DNA from 2 places in the Priestia sp. FSL P4-0332 genome. Region 1 is predicted to be linked to the other one. Evidence: riboswitches for the same ligand, from Rfam matches in the RefSeq annotation. Region 1 holds a riboswitch; the other holds the start of a gene.
The links. A riboswitch is a leader RNA that binds a small molecule or an ion and turns the genes downstream of it on or off. The one in region 1 is predicted to bind glycine.

Region 1 (7,999 bases):
ACCTTGACAACAGCGGTCTTTTGCTCAAAATTAATGCTTTCCACATAGCCAAGTCCTCGTGCTGGAAATTTTGGATCTTCTTTTACAGTTAGAACAACAAAATCTCCTTCTGATAACGTTAATTTTTCCGTATCTTTAAAAGCATAGCGGTCTAACATTACCAATCTTGAAACACCTTTATGAGTCAACTTCATATCCGGTGTAATCGGATGTACTTGCGGAAAGCGTTCAATATCTGAATTGAGCTTTTCAACATTCATATTCACTTTTTGATTTAACAAAACAGTCATTCTCACAACTCCTTACCTATCGAACATCTATAAATTTATTAACTCTTTTTCCTTTTAAAGGAAAAAGAGTTTTTCAATCAACTATCAATAACTTACCACAGGGCTTGGACGAATTCAATATATAGTATTTGACACTTATCCAAACATCTACATATAGAAGGGTGTCAAGTGAAATATTTTTTTTTTCGTAAAAAAAGTGTTTGACTTTTCTTCCCTATGTATTCTATCAGCCAAGAATTATTTCTAAAAATTCCAATAAAAAGTGCAACTTATAAGAAGTTGCACTTTTATCTATTTCCCATCGGCATCCGTTTAGCGCTTAAAGTTCCATTCATCCGATCCGTACTTTGTGCGCGCTAGTTCTTCTACGTATGCTTCCTCTTCTTCAGACAGTGTATACGGTTCTAAATCGATATCAAGAGCCGAAGCAAATCCTTTATAAAACGCTTTTTTTGCTTCTTCAATAGAGATTTTGCGGCCAGCAATTGCATTGATGGCTACCGCTTTAGAACGGAATGCGCGCTGCATTCTTTCTTTCACGCGATCATTTGGATAATTAAACACGCTGAATAATTTATCTTCATCAATCTCTAACAGAATAGAGCCGTGCTGTAGAATAACTCCTTTTTGTCTGGTTTGGGCACTTCCAGCAATTTTGCGGCCCTCTACAACTAGTTCATACCAAGAAGGAGCATCAAAACATACGGACGAACGAGGGTTTTTTAAGCTATTTTTTTCTTCTTCTGAACGAGGAATAGCAAAATAAGCCTCGAGCCCTAACGAACGAAATCCTTCCAGTAAACCTTCAGAGATTACGCGATATGCTTCTGTAACTGTCTTAGGCATGTTAGGATACTCTTCAGATACAATTACGCTGTAAGTAAGCTCTTCATCGTGAAGCACGCCCCTGCCGCCCGTTGGACGTCTTACAAAGCCTAGTCCTAATTCTTTTACTTTATCAAAGTTAATTTCTTTTTCAGCATTTTGAAAATAACCGATTGACAGCGTTGGAGGGTTCCATCCGTAAAAACGAATCGTAGGTGGAATTTCTCCTTTACTATGCCATTCTAATAACGCTTCATCTAACGCCATATTGTAATAAGGCGAACGGTTGTTGGAATCAATAAATCTCCACTTTGCTTTCATCTACCTCATCCTCAGCTATATGTAATATAAAAAATAAATCCGTTTTTTAGTCTACCAAAAGATTGAGCTAAGGAAAAGCAAAGAGCAACATAAAACTGTGAATTCAAATGTGGTAGTTTTTTCATTTTCGGGAAGAAATCCGCTAGATTCAAGGCAAAATCGCTTTACTTCTAATTTCATTCACTTATATAATAAGAGTATGGATTTTGTCGAAGAAAGGAAGAATCAGCATGTCAGCAATTACAGCAGTACTCATTTTACTTGGAGTAATTATCATATACTCTGTCGTTATGTTCTTTTACCAACGTCGCATTATGAAAACGTTAACTGAAGAAGAATTCCGCACCGGCTACCGCAAGGCACAGCTAGTTGATATTCGTGAACCGAATGAATTTGAAAACGGACATATTTTAGGCGCACGAAATATTCCTCTTTCACAGTTCCGTATGCGCATTAAAGAATTTCGTCCAGATCAGCCTGTCTACATCTATTGTCAAAGCGGAATGCGCACAGGACGTGCAGCACAAATGCTTCGTCGCCACGGTGTTCAAGAAATCTATGATTTAAAAGGCGGCTTCAAAATGTGGAACGGTAAAGTAAAAAAGAAAAAATAATGGTATGTATATAGAAAAACCTCGCCTTTGGGCGAGGTTTTTTGTTAGACGTTTTGAACAGCCTGTTCTTTCTGATAGCGAAGAACTGGCTTTCTCGCTGCCAGCGTTTCATCAAGGCGCTTCACAACCGTTGTATGCGGAGCTTCCTGTACGACTTCAGGCGTTTCTTCTGCTTCTTTTGCAATTTGAATCATCGCATCGATAAACGCATCTAGCGTTTCTTTCGACTCCGTTTCCGTTGGTTCGATCATCATGCACTCTTCTACGATAAGCGGGAAGTAGATAGTTGGCGGATGATAGCCAAAATCAAGCAGTCGTTTCGCAATATCCAATGTGCGCACGCCCAGCTTTTTCTGACGTTTTCCTGATAAAACAAATTCGTGCTTACAGTGACGGTCAAACGGAAGCTCATAGTGTTCTGCTAAACGACGCATCATATAGTTGGCATTTAGCACAGCGTTTTCCGTCACGGCTTTTAAGCCGTCTGGACCCATTGAACGAATATACGTATAAGCGCGAACGTTGATACCGAAGTTGCCGTAAAACGGCTTTACGCGTCCAATTGACTGAGGACGGTTATAGTCAAAGTGATAGCCTTGTTCTGTTTTCACAAGCACTGGTTTAGGCAAATACGGAATTAAATCTGCTTTTACCCCTACCGGACCAGAGCCAGGACCGCCTCCTCCATGAGGGCCTGTAAACGTTTTATGAAGGTTTAAATGCACAACGTCAAACCCCATATCTCCAGGACGGGCTTTACTTAATACTGCGTTTAAATTTGCACCATCATAATAAAGCTTTCCACCTGCTGCGTGAACAATTTCAGCCATTTCTAAAATATCTTCTTCAAATAACCCTAGCGTATTTGGGTTTGTTAACATTAAAGCGGCTGTATCTTCTCCTACTACGCGGCGTAAATCCTCTAAGTCCACTAAACCATGTTCGTTTGATTTTACCGTTACCGTTTCAAATCCCGCAACTGTTGCCGAAGCCGGGTTCGTTCCGTGAGCTGAGTCTGGAACAATGACTTTTGTTCGCTGCGTCTCACCATTTGCTTCATGATAAGCACGAATCATCATAAGCCCGGTCCACTCGCCGTGAGCACCTGCTGCTGGCTGAAGTGTTACTTCATCCATTCCTGTAATTTCTGTTAAATGCTCTTGTAAATCATATAAAAGTTCGAGAGCACCTTGAACCGTTTGCTCATCTTGAAGCGGATGAATATGCGCAAACCCAGCAATGCGTGCTGCTTGTTCATTCACTTTTGGATTATATTTCATCGTACATGAACCAAGCGGATAAAACCCTGAGTCTACTCCGTGATTTCGTTTTGAAAGCGCGGTGTAATGACGCATAATATCGAGTTCTGATACTTCAGGAAGCTCAGGAGCTTTGGTACGCACATACGCTTTTCCAAGCAGTTCTTCAGCATTTACTTGCGGCACATCTAACTCTGGCAATGAATAGCCGATTCGCCCTTCTTTACTGCTTTCAAAAATAAGTGATTGATTTTGATTAAGCATGAAGATCCCCCAATTCATTTACAAGTTGGTCAATTTCCTCTTTTGTACGGAGCTCTGTAAAAGCAAGCAGCATGTGATTTTCAAGCGCTTGGTTATCACGGCTAAGATCATAACCGCCAATTATTTTTGATGCTAATAAATGATTGTTTGCTTCTGTTACCGAAACAGGAAGCTTCACGACTAATTCGTTAAAAAACGGTCCTTCAAATGCTACATTTATCCCTTTTGCCTTTAACGCTTCATATGCATAATGCGTTTTTGATAAGTTTTGCAGCGCCATTTCTTTTACACCTTGCTTGCCTAAAGCTGTCATTGCAACTGATGCCGCTAAAGCATTTAACGCTTGATTTGAACAAATGTTAGACGTCGCTTTATCGCGGCGTATATGCTGTTCACGCGCTTGAAGGGTTAAAACAAACCCTCGCTTACCGTTTTCATCTACCGTTTGCCCTACTAATCGTCCTGGAATTTTCCGCATAAGCTTAGACGTAGTTGCAAAGTATCCGCAGTGCGGTCCTCCAAATTGACTTGGAATACCAAATGGCTGTGCATCTCCAATGACAATATCAGCTCCGAATTCTCCAGGGGGCGTAAGTAAACCTAATGATAAAGGATTGCTTGAAACCACAAACATGCACTTTTCTTGATGAGTAATTTCTTCAATTTCTTTTAACGGCTCGATTTGCCCGTAGAAATTTGGGTATTGGACAATAACAGCTGCCACGTCACTCCCCATCTCTTTTTCCAATGCAATCATATCTGTTACTCCGTCTGCTGCAGGGATTTCTACCACTTCAATGTATTGACCCTTCGCATACGTTTTTAACACATCTTTTGACTCAGGGTGAACAGCCGCAGAGACAAGTACTTTTTTCTTTTTTGTTTGACCCGCACTGAGCATAGCGGCTTCTGCTAAAGCAGTTCCTCCGTCATACATAGAAGAATTAGCCACGTCCATCCCCGTTAACTCACAAATCATTGTTTGAAATTCAAAGATGGCCTGAAGTTCTCCTTGAGAAATTTCTGGTTGATACGGAGTATAGGCCGTATAAAATTCCGAACGAGAAATAACATGATCAACAATAACCGGCATGTAATGATCGTAAACTCCTGCTCCTAAAAAAGAAGCATAGTCTTTTAAATGAGCATTTTTAGCAGCCATACTATTTAATTCTTTTAACAGCTGAGGCTCTGAAGCCGCTTTTTTAATATTGTATTCTCCTTGAAAACGAACGCGCTGCGGAATATCTGAAAATAAATCATCAACAGATGAAACACCAATTGCTGCTAACATTTGCTGCTGATCTTGTTCTGTCATTGGTAAATAGCGATGTAACATGTTAAATTCCTCCCCAAAGCTTACTTTGAACGTTTATAAAAAGGTGTTGAAACCACTTTTGCTTTTAAGCGTTTTTTTCGAACCTGCACTTCTACTTCCCGACCAAGCTCTGAATACTCTGCTGACAATAGCGCTAAACCGATGTTTTTCTTTAATGTCGGTGACTGTGTACCTGTTGTCACAAATCCAATTTGTTCTTCATCTGCAAATACTTCGTAACCGTGTCTTGGTATACCTTTATCAATCATTTCAATTCCTACCAGTTTACGAGGTGCCCCGCTTTCACGCTGTTCTTTTAACACTTCTTTTCCAATAAAGCTGTCTTTGTTCGTTTTTACTGCAAATCCAATTCGAGCTTCAATGGGCGTAATATCTTTTGAAAGCTCTTGGCCATATAAAGCCAAAGTAGCTTCAAAACGAAGCGTATCGCGAGCTCCTAATCCGCAAGGCAGCACACCTTCATCACTGCCTGCTTCTAAAATAGCCGTCCACAAGTGAGAGGCGTCAGCTGAAGAACAATAAATTTCAAAGCCGTCTTCCCCGGTGTACCCAGTACGTGAAACGAGAGCTTTTACATTCGCTACTTCTACATCATCAGCAAATGTAAATGGCTTTAATAAAGATAAATTTTCGTTCGTTAACGTTTGTAAAACTTTTTCTGCTACAGGACCTTGTAAAGCTAGCTGCGCAGTTTCATCAGACTGATTAACGAGCATTACATCTCCTTGTTTGTGAGACACCAGCCACTCATAGTCTTTTTGAATATTAGCAGCGTTTACGACTAGCAAATACTCTTGATCTGCTTTTTTATAAATCAGCAAATCATCTACCGTGCCTCCGTCTTCATAACACATAGCCGTATACTGTGCTTTTCCATCTACGAGGGTAGAAACGTCATTTGTCATCGTGTGCTGAAGAAAAGCTAAGCTATCAGCTCCTGTTACAAGAATTTCTCCCATATGAGAGACATCAAAAAGGCCTGCCTTTGTACGTACAGCTTCATGCTCTTCTTTAATAGAAGAAAATTGAACGGGAAGAGCCCATCCTCCAAAATCAATTGTTTTGGCACCATATTTTTGATAGGTATCATAAAGCGGCGTTTTGTGTAATTCTGTTGTCATATTTATGTCCTCCTCTTTTTCACGTGAAACTTTTCATAACGGGGAGTTTTCAAATAGTGTGGGGATCACTACGTATCCAAACAAAAAAGGACAGAAAACCCCCTACTGTATTTAGTAGGAAGTCTCTGTCCTTTTCACCTGAAAGTTTACCTATAAACGAATAGGTTTGCCTCGTGGGTGGTCTATAAACGCATAGACACTCTCCAGAGCTGCGTCAAACAAGAGTCTTTTTGCCTGAGAGATTCACAATTTTATTGCTTGCTCCTTCGGCGCTACATTCAAGTAGTCTCTCCCCGTGTCGTCATTCGCTTCTATAAAGTTGGTAAAGTTGGGCATACTACTGAAAGATGTATCTATCTTTATTCACACAATCATTTGTAAAGTGCTAATCTATTTTCTTTTTCAAATTTTCTAAATATATTTTTATCCTACCTGATTCTTATCATTTGTTCAATAAAAATTTTTTACAAAGGAGCATTTTTATCATGAAAGTGAAATTAAACATCGATGAAACATGGGAAGCAGCCTTCTCAACTAAATTGGAGCAAGACGGCCCTTGGTCTGCATGGGATTTGTATAAACTTGCCTATGAAATAGAAGACCAAACGCTTATCTCAGAATTTGAAGGACTACAAAGCCCAAAACATCTAGCTGATTTAACGCCGCTTCCTCATCAGCTCGAAGTAGCCAAACAAGTAGTTGAAACAATGAATGGGAAAGCCATTTTAGCAGATGAAGTAGGACTGGGGAAAACGATTGAAGCAGGGTTAATTTTGAAGGAATATATGATTCGCGGACTTGTTAAAAAAGTTCTCATTTTAGTTCCAGCTTCGCTTGTTTCACAGTGGGCTATGGAATTGAATCAAAAATTTTATATTCCCGCAGTCCCTCAAAGAAAATCATATGTGTGGGATCAGTGTGACATCGTTGTGTCTTCAATTGATACAGCAAAACGTTCTCCTCATCGAGAAATTGTGCTTGAACAAGACTACGACCTCATCATCATTGATGAAGCTCATAAACTTAAAAACAACAAAACAAAAAACTATGAATTTGTGCAAAGTCTAAAAAAGAAATTTTGTCTGTTGCTAACCGCAACACCGATTCAAAATCGAATTGAAGAAATTTTTAACTTAGTCTCTCTTTTAAAGCCTGGCCATCTCGGCAATAAAGACTATTTCGAAGAATTATTTTCCGCTAAAAAACGCTCTTTGCAAAACGATGAACACTTAAAAGAGCTTGTTAACAAAGTTATGATTCGAAATCGCCGCCACGATACGGGTATCGAATGGACGAAGCGAATTGTTCAAACCATTCCTGTTGAATTCTCGCCAAAAGAACGCGAGCTGTACGATGCGATTACGTCTTTTAAAGGAAACGGACTGCACCCTTCAAGCGCTTTTTCAATTTTAACCCTGCAGCGAGAGGCCTGCAGCAGCCGTGAAGCGGTGTATATGACATTAAAAAACATGCTTGAACGTCAGGAAGATCAAAACAGCGCATTAACGGAACATATGATCACTCCGTTAATGGAACTACTTCAGCAAGTGCCGCAAAATGCAAAAGCAGAAAAAGTGCTAGAGCTCGTTCAGAAAATTGATGATAAAGTCATTATTTTTACTGAGTACAGAGCAACTCAACTGTATTTACAGTGGTATTTAAAACAGCATGGAATTACCTCTGTACCTTTTAGAGGCGGATTTAAGCGAGGTAAAAAAGACTGGATGAAGCAGCTTTTTGAAAGCCACGCGCAAGTATTTATTGCCACTGAAGCAGGCGGAGAAGGAATCAACCTTCAGTTTTGTCATCATATCATTAACTATGATCTTCCGTGGAATCCAATGCGTCTAGAACAGCGAATTGGAAGGGTCCATCGTTTAGGTCAAAAACATGATGTTCACATTTACAATTTAGCCATTCAACATACGGTCGAAGAACATATTTTAAAATTGTTATACGAAAAAAT
Region 2 (7,999 bases), 4.0 Mb from region 1:
AGGAATATATTCGAAAGACGCAAAGAAATACTTACCTTCGGTGTTCACAACCCGCTGATATCCTGATTTATGATTCATCGTTTTCTGAACGATTTCATTTTTCTTAGCATTTTCACCGATTCTCTGTTTCTCTGGGTGGGAAATAATTCTACCATTGCGGTCTACAATAAATGTATAGCCGTTCTCTCCTATATCAAACGTTTGAAAGATGGATTGAAAACTTTTATTTTCTTCAATTCGCAGCGCTAAATTTACAACCTTTTTTACATTTTGCTGCCCATCCAAAATAGGAATCGCCATCACCACAATGTAGTGCTTTGTATCTGCTGAAACGACATCGCTTAAATATATTTTTTTGGTTCGCAGCGCTTCTTGAAAATATTTTCTTTTACTTAAGTTCACATGTTTCATATTCTTTAAATCATTCGGGTAATAATGCTCAACATACCCTTTTACATTAAAAATGGTTCCGCTATCGATATACGGTGAAATATTAACTATTTTCTGCAATTCTTCGTCTATTTCTTGTTCATCATCCGATAAAAAAATAGGATCTTGCTGTACCTCGTCGCCCAGGCTCCAAATATCTTTAATGACGACGTTAATTTGCTCTTTCATTCTCTTGACGGTTTTATCAGTTACCTGTCGATATTGATTTTGAGAAATATTAGGCAGCATCACTCTTGAAACAATAAACATTAGCGTCAGTACGGTACAAATAAGAAGCACATTAATCGTGAAGATTTTCCAAAACGTATGAGATTTAAACCATTTCATGTTTGTTCACCTTAATCTAATGAAGTCTACCTCCATTGTACTGCAAAATGAAAACTTTTCCATATAAATGACGGAATTCCATCTTTAGACACAGAAGAAAAGCAATTTGTTCTACATTCCTATCAGAAAACTATGAGCTTTCTCACTGTGTTTTCTGTTAGAACAAATTTTTAGTTTTCTTCTATAAACTTTGCTTCCTGCATTTTATTCATGCAGTAGAAATCAATTATTTATCCTCCACTAAAAAGACCTCATCACGGAGTGATGAGGTCAGAAATTTACTATATTCTTTTATAAAAAATCATGTTTATTCCCTGCTGATTTTCTAGCCTTTAAAGATTTATTTTCTTTTTCCTTCTAGTCCAGTAAAAAATAAATAAGAGAATAAACCAAACGGGCGTCAACAATAAGGCTGGGCGCGTCGCGTCAGAAAACAGCATAATAACAAGAATCACCGCAAACAAAGCTAGCACAACATAGTTTATAAATGGTGTTAACGGTGCTTTGAATGCTGATGCTGCATGCAGCTGCGGACGCGTCTTTTTATACCTTAGATGGCAAATAAGAATGATACTCCACACCCAAATAAAACAAATAGCGCTAATGGTCGTGACGATGCCGAAAGCTTGGTCTGGTATAAGTTTGCTTAAAAGAGCTCCCGCTGAGATGACCAGCGTAGATACAAACAATCCGTTGCTTGGTACGTGGTTTTTGTTCAGTTTTGCAAACTTAGATGGCCCTTGGTCATTTTTACTTAAATTATATAAGATACGGCTTGTTGAAAACATTCCGCTATTACAAGCAGAAGCGGCTGAAGTTAATACAACAAAATTAATAATTCCAGCAGCAAGCGGAATTCCGACTAAACTAAAGGTTTTAACAAATGGGCTTTCTGCTGCATTTAATTCCATCCACGGGTTAATAAATAAAAGGACGATAAGCGCCCCAACATAGAAAAATAAGATTCGCAGCGGAATTTTATTAATGGCCGATGGAATATTTTTTTGGGGATTTGATGTTTCTGCTGCCGATACCCCTACCAATTCAACCCCGACGTATGCGAATATAACCATTTGGAATGAAAGTAAGAAACCTGAAACCCCATTTGGAAACAGTCCTCCGTGATTCCAAATGTTTTGAACAGTAACGGATCCCGCGTCTGTTTTAAATCCCATTACCAGCAAAATAACGCCAATAATAATTAATGCAAGAATCGTAATAACCTTTATTAAAGCAAACCAAAACTCTAATTCTCCAAATAATTTTACGGTTAATAAGTTAAGACCTAATAAAATGATTACACAAATAAGTGCGGGAATCCACTGAGGAATATTGAACCAATATTTCACATATACGCCAACTGCAATCACATCAGCCATAGCTGTCATAATCCAGCAAAACCAGTAGGTCCATCCCGTTACAAATGACGCCCACGGTCCAAGATACTCTTCAGCAATATCTGTTAACGATTGATAACCTGCTTTAGACAGCAGTAGTTCTCCTAGCGCTCTCATCACAAAGAAAAGCGCAATACCAACAATTAAATAAGCAAAGATGATAGAGGGACCTGCAAGCTGTATTGCTTTACCAGAACCTAAAAACAAGCCCGTACCAATGGTTCCCCCAATCGCGATTAGCTGAACATGACGATTGGATAAATCCCTCTTTAATTCTCGTTGTTCCAACTCTAACTCCTCCTAACAATAAAACCTTTGATGCGATCGTGCGGACTACAAATAAAGTCCAATAAAAAAAAGAGATTGGATGCGCTCCAATCTCATGGTCATAAGAATAACAAATATTAAGGTACATGCTACCAATTAGTAACATGCCAAATAAATATCCGGTACTCTTCTGTCCTTTTGCCTGAGATTGTGAACCCTTCGGCGTCGCGAAACTATCGCGATCTCTCCAGAAGCTGCTCCTGCTATAGTGTGATCCATAGCAATCATAGCTTTCTACGTATTAATTTTTTCAATCAATAGAATGACTGTCGAATAGTTGTTTATTCTAATACCAGTTAGATGCTTTGTCAACAGGAAAGATTACTTTCATTTATTTACCTTCTTCGACAGAAGGTAATTGAACAGTTTCAATCGTCAACTTAGTATCCTTTTCCTCGCGCTACCTGAGTCCTTGCGGGAACCTGAACACATTAAACGGATCATACTTTTTGTTCACTCTTTCTAATCTCTCTGCGTTGTCTCCAAAATACTCACGTTCGTAGTTTCTCAGGTTGCTGATAGGAAAATTCACATAGGAACCTACCGTAATACTTTTAATATATTCAAATCGCTTGCGAAGCCAATCTCTGTTTGCTCTTGCAAATACATCTTCTGTCCAGACAGACTGAAACCCCATAATATATCTGGCGTTTCTGTAGAAAAAAGCCGTTTCTCTTTTACCAACACGGCGAATTTCTCCTCCTAGTGCATAAAAAGAAATCGCATCATACACGGAACCTTCTGCCGGACGCTGTATGAGATCTGCAAGATTTTCAAGCTCACCACGTGAATAGCTTCTGTGCACAAATCTTCCCGTTGACTTAAATTTTTCAGACGGAGGATAGGTTGCTTCTATTTTTTTTACCGCTTCAAGAAAAGATAATGATTCCAGCTCTACTTGAAACCCTTCTACTTCTGCAAAAGGCTGCAAAATCTCCCGAGCTCTTTCTGGGGAGCCGTAAAAGAATCCGTTTGCAAATATGCCTAACCCTTCTCCTCCTGCATTATAAAATGCTTGCAACTAGCGTCATACGTTTGTCCAGTTTGGGCAGCCAGTTTTGCCATATATTCATCACTTGTGCCTGCTTCTCCTTTGTAGTACCTACATAAAAGAATCGAACGAGCGTCACAGAGCTGTTCGTGGGCTTTGGAAGCTGAAACGTCATGCTTACCACAACGCCAAAGTTACCGCCACCGGCACCGCGGCATGCCCAAAAAAGATCCGCGTTACACGATTTGTTTGCCTTAATGAGCCTTCCTTCATAATTGACTAATTCTAGCTCTATCAAGCTGTCGCACCCTAACCCGTAAAGTCTGCTCGAAAGTCCCCAGCCTCCACCAAGTGTAAAGCCAGATACCCCAACAGTCGGACACGTTCCTCCTGGAAACACATATCCGTTCGAACCGATGAAATCATACACTTCCGTATTTTCCTCTCCTGCTTTCATCTTTAAAATGTTCCGTTTCCTATCCAATTTCAACCCATTTAATCGACTAATATCAATGACTAATACACAGTCACCCGTAGAATACCCTTCATAATGATGACCGCCAGATCGAATGCGAATATCAACACGATGCTTGCGCGCCCAGCGGATCGCATTCACAACATCCTGCTTTTTTTCACAGTATACAATCACAAGCGGAAATTTATTAACAGCACGATTCCATCCCTGACGAGCTTCCTCATAAATTGGGTCTTTTGGCGTTACCACTTCGCCAGTAAGCCCTTTTAAAAACATTGAGTTCATTTTGACCTCTGCCACCTCTGTACATACTTTTTATTAGTTTTATTAATATAGTATTATCGATGTGGTTAAAGGTTTGGGTTTTGGGATAGAATTTGCGTTTATTATTTGTATAAAATACGTCATTATAGTTTGTTTTAAAAGCATTAATCCTCTTATGTAATTTCTCTTTAGCGATGTAAAACTTTCTAAATCTAGACTTTATGGGAATTTCGATTCACTATACTAAAATATTTTATACTCTAAAAGAACAGATGTTTAATTTTAACAATTCCCCCATTAATAAAAGTACAGCTCAAAGAAAAAAGAGCAGAATCAAATCTGCCCTTTACTCTTTTTCTATTCATTTCTTTAACGTCAAACTTACCACATTCTCCACATGCGCCGTATGAGGGAACATATCAACAGGCTGAATGTAATCAACATGATAAGCCTTCGACAGCTGCTGCACATCTTTCGCTAATGTGGATGGATTACAAGAAACGTAAACCACTTTCTTTGACTTCACTTGTAAAATCGTTTTTAGAAGCTTGTCATCACAGCCTGTTCGCGGCGGGTCAACGACGATTACGTCTGGCTTCCAGCCTTCTTTTACCCACTTCGGCATCCACTTTTCAGCTGGACCCGTCACATATGTGGCATACTCAAATCCATGATCTTTGGCATTTTTTCTCGCGTCTACAATCGATTCTTCAATCGTATCCATTCCGCGAATTTCTTTGGCATCTTTAGCAAGCCATAAGCCAATTGTACCTACTCCGCAGTAAGCATCTACAATTTTTTCATTGCCTGTTAGCGCAGCTGCTTTTTTTACTTCATCATATAGCTTCACTGTTTGAAGAGGGTTCAACTGGAAAAATGCACGCGCTGAAAGTTCGAACGAGATATCTCCTAACGTTTCTTGAATCACCGACTTTCCAGCGAGTGTAAACGTTTCGTCTCCAAAAATAAGCGATGTTTTTTGGCCGTTTACGTTTTGTACGAGCGATTTCACTTCCGGTAGGCGGCGCTGAATTTCTTTAATCAGCAGCTCTTTTTTCGGAATTTCTTGTTTAGCCGTAATCAAGACAATTTGCACTTCACCCGTTTCAAATCCTACTCGAGATACGATGGTACGTACAATACCACGGCGTTTGCGTTCATTGTAGATAGGAATTTGAAGATCTTGTAAAATTCGTTTTATTTCTTTTGTCACGTGATTCGTGGCTCCATGCTGAATAGGACAGTTTTCAATGTCAATCAGTCGATGAGAATTCAGTCCATACAAACCAGCGATGACTTTTTGTTTATCTACACCTACTTGGAACTGTGATTTATTACGATAGCCCCAAGGATCTTCCATGCCAATTGTTTGGCGTGTTTTTTCCTCTACTTTTTTTAATGAACTGTGACGTTCGAACGCTTGCAGAACAATATCGCGCTTAGATTCTAGCTGACCTTCATAGGATAAGTGCTGAAGCTGACAGCCTCCGCACTGTTCATAAATAGGACAGGGCGCATCTACGCGATGAGGAGATTTTTTGCGAATTCGCTTGATTTTCCCTTCCGCAAACTTATGCTGGACATTTGTTGCTTCTACAACCACTTCTTCATTTGGTAATGCTCCTGGTACAAAGACGACTTGGCGCTTAAAATATCCTACGCCTTCTCCATTAATACCGAGTCTTTTTATCGTTAACGGAAACGTTTGTCCTTTTTGAACTTTCATTTCAGTTTTTGGTTTATTCATGAGACCAACTCCGATTAGTTTAAATTCTTTATATAGTTATTAACGGTCCTTAGCTGCTTAAAACCTATTAGACCGTATCGCTTTAAAAAAGACATCAACGCATATTATAACACTTCAACAGCAAAAAACCGACAGGAGAAACATTCCCGTCGGTTTTTATCTTTATTTCGTTTCAGAAGGACTTTTCTTCATTTGTTTGCGTTCGTTCATTAAATCATCAATACTTTTAAACGTATAGCCCTGCTTTTTTAAATCCACAATTGCTTGATCTAATGCATCTGCGTTATCCTTTGAAACGGTATGCAGAAGCATGATTGCACCTGGATGTATTTGAGCCATCATATTGTCGTATGAGTAGCGCCAGCCTTTTTGTTCATTCACTTTCCAGTCAACGAATGCAAGTGACCAAAATACATTCGTATAGCCCTCTTGCTTTGAAAGAGCTAGCGTTCGTTCACTAAATACACCTCTAGGTGAGCGAAGATACTTCATTTCATCACGACCAGTAATATTCTTGTATTCATCTTTTACTTTTTGTAATTCCTCTTTAAAACGTGCGTCATCCACTTGAGTTAAGTCAGGGTGATGCCATGAATGATTGCCGACAATATGCCCTTCTTTTACCATTCGCTTAATTAGCTTAGGCTCTTCTTTTAAATAGTGTCCTGTTACAAAGAACGTGGCAGGAACCTTTCTTTTTTTGAGCACGTCTAATACCTGCGGTGTATAACCATTTTCATAACCGTTGTCAAACGTTAAATAAATATTTTTTTTATTTGTATCTCCGAGGTAAAAAGCATCATACTTAGCAAGAATTTGTTCATAAGCTGTACCTGCGGATGCGGGCTTGTGATTTTTACTTTTTTGAAATCCCCAGCTGATCGGAGTGTTTGGATACATTTGTGCTTCAACAGATGCTATGCCTGTTGACATCCCGAATAAAAAAACGAGAAAAAAGGTGAACCGGCGCATAAGAAGCTCCTTTCGGAAGTCATTTTACGCTTAGTATCCACTCAATTTTCTCGTTCATGAACGTTACTTTTTACCATACGTTCCGGACGTATGTTTATTTAAATACCGGTTCTTTAAATTGCTCAAGCTTTTCAAATGAAGACTTGTCTACATCTGCATGCAAGCTGTTTCCGTGTGAATCCATCGTCACTACAGCTGTAAAGCCTTCTACTTTTAAATGCCACATTGCTTCAGGAATACCGAACTGCATCAAATCAACGCCTTCTACGCTCTTGATACAATCAGCATAGTACTGTGCAGCTCCGCCGATCGCATTTAAGTACACACCGCCATGCTCTTGAAGAGCAGCAAGCGTTTTAGGACCCATACCGCCTTTACCGATAACCGCGCGGATACCAAATTTCTTCATAATATCTCCTTGGTAAGGTTCTTCACGGATACTTGTTGTTGGTCCTGCAGCGGTTACGTGCCATTTTTCATCTTCATCTTTTAACATAACCGGACCACAGTGATAAATGATTTGTCCATTTAAATCAATTGGCGCATCGTGATCTGTTAAATGCTTATGAATAGCGTCGCGTCCTGTGTAGAGCATACCGTTGATGCGCACCACGTCGCCAACTTTTAATTCACGAATTTGCTCTTCTGTAATAGGTGCTTGTAATACAACTTCTTTTGTTTCATCCGCATTTTGTTTGTCTTCTGCGCCTGCATTTTTATTAAAATCTACTTCTTCGCCTTCTTGATACAGCCACTCTTGAACGCTTCCTGTATCGGCATTAATTTTAACGCCCAAACGACGGTAAGCCCAGCAGTTATACGCAACTGACACATAGAAGCTAGCAGGAATACGATTAATTACGCCGACTTTACAGCCAAGTAATGTCGTTTCTCCGCCAAAGCCCATTGTACCAATTCCTAACTTATTGGCATTTTCCATTACATACTCTTCTAATTCTTTCAGCTGAGAATTTGGATTTTCGTCATCTAAATTTCGGAACAGCTGCTCTTTTGCTAATTCATAGCCTGTTGTACGGTCGCCACCGATT

Region 2: linked by a shared signal. The riboswitch ahead of MKY06_RS02005 (amino acid permease) and the one ahead of gcvT (glycine cleavage system aminomethyltransferase GcvT) in region 1 are both predicted to bind glycine.

The regions. Positions count from the first base shown of each region.
Region 1 covers NZ_JBBOUA010000001.1:4,357,203-4,365,201, forward strand. Annotated here, with positions in the region: partial or broken gene MKY06_RS22840 (vitamin B12-dependent ribonucleotide reductase) at 1-290, opposite strand, end outside; gene MKY06_RS22845 (lipoate--protein ligase family protein) at 603-1,436, opposite strand; gene MKY06_RS22850 (rhodanese-like domain-containing protein) at 1,667-2,050, shown strand; gene gcvPB (aminomethyl-transferring glycine dehydrogenase subunit GcvPB) at 2,095-3,573, opposite strand; gene gcvPA (aminomethyl-transferring glycine dehydrogenase subunit GcvPA) at 3,566-4,912, opposite strand; gene gcvT (glycine cleavage system aminomethyltransferase GcvT) at 4,933-6,033, opposite strand; glycine riboswitch at 6,246-6,338, opposite strand; gene MKY06_RS22870 (DEAD/DEAH box helicase) at 6,519-7,999, shown strand, end outside.
Region 2 covers NZ_JBBOUA010000001.1:374,815-382,813, reverse strand. Annotated here, with positions in the region: gene MKY06_RS02010 (PAS domain-containing sensor histidine kinase) at 1-777, opposite strand, end outside; gene MKY06_RS02005 (amino acid permease) at 1,110-2,462, opposite strand; glycine riboswitch at 2,622-2,702, opposite strand; partial or broken gene MKY06_RS02000 (FAD-binding oxidoreductase) at 2,902-4,252, opposite strand; gene rlmD (23S rRNA (uracil(1939)-C(5))-methyltransferase RlmD) at 4,593-5,978, opposite strand; gene pdaA (delta-lactam-biosynthetic de-N-acetylase) at 6,141-6,950, opposite strand; gene MKY06_RS01985 (fumarate hydratase) at 7,045-7,999, opposite strand, start outside.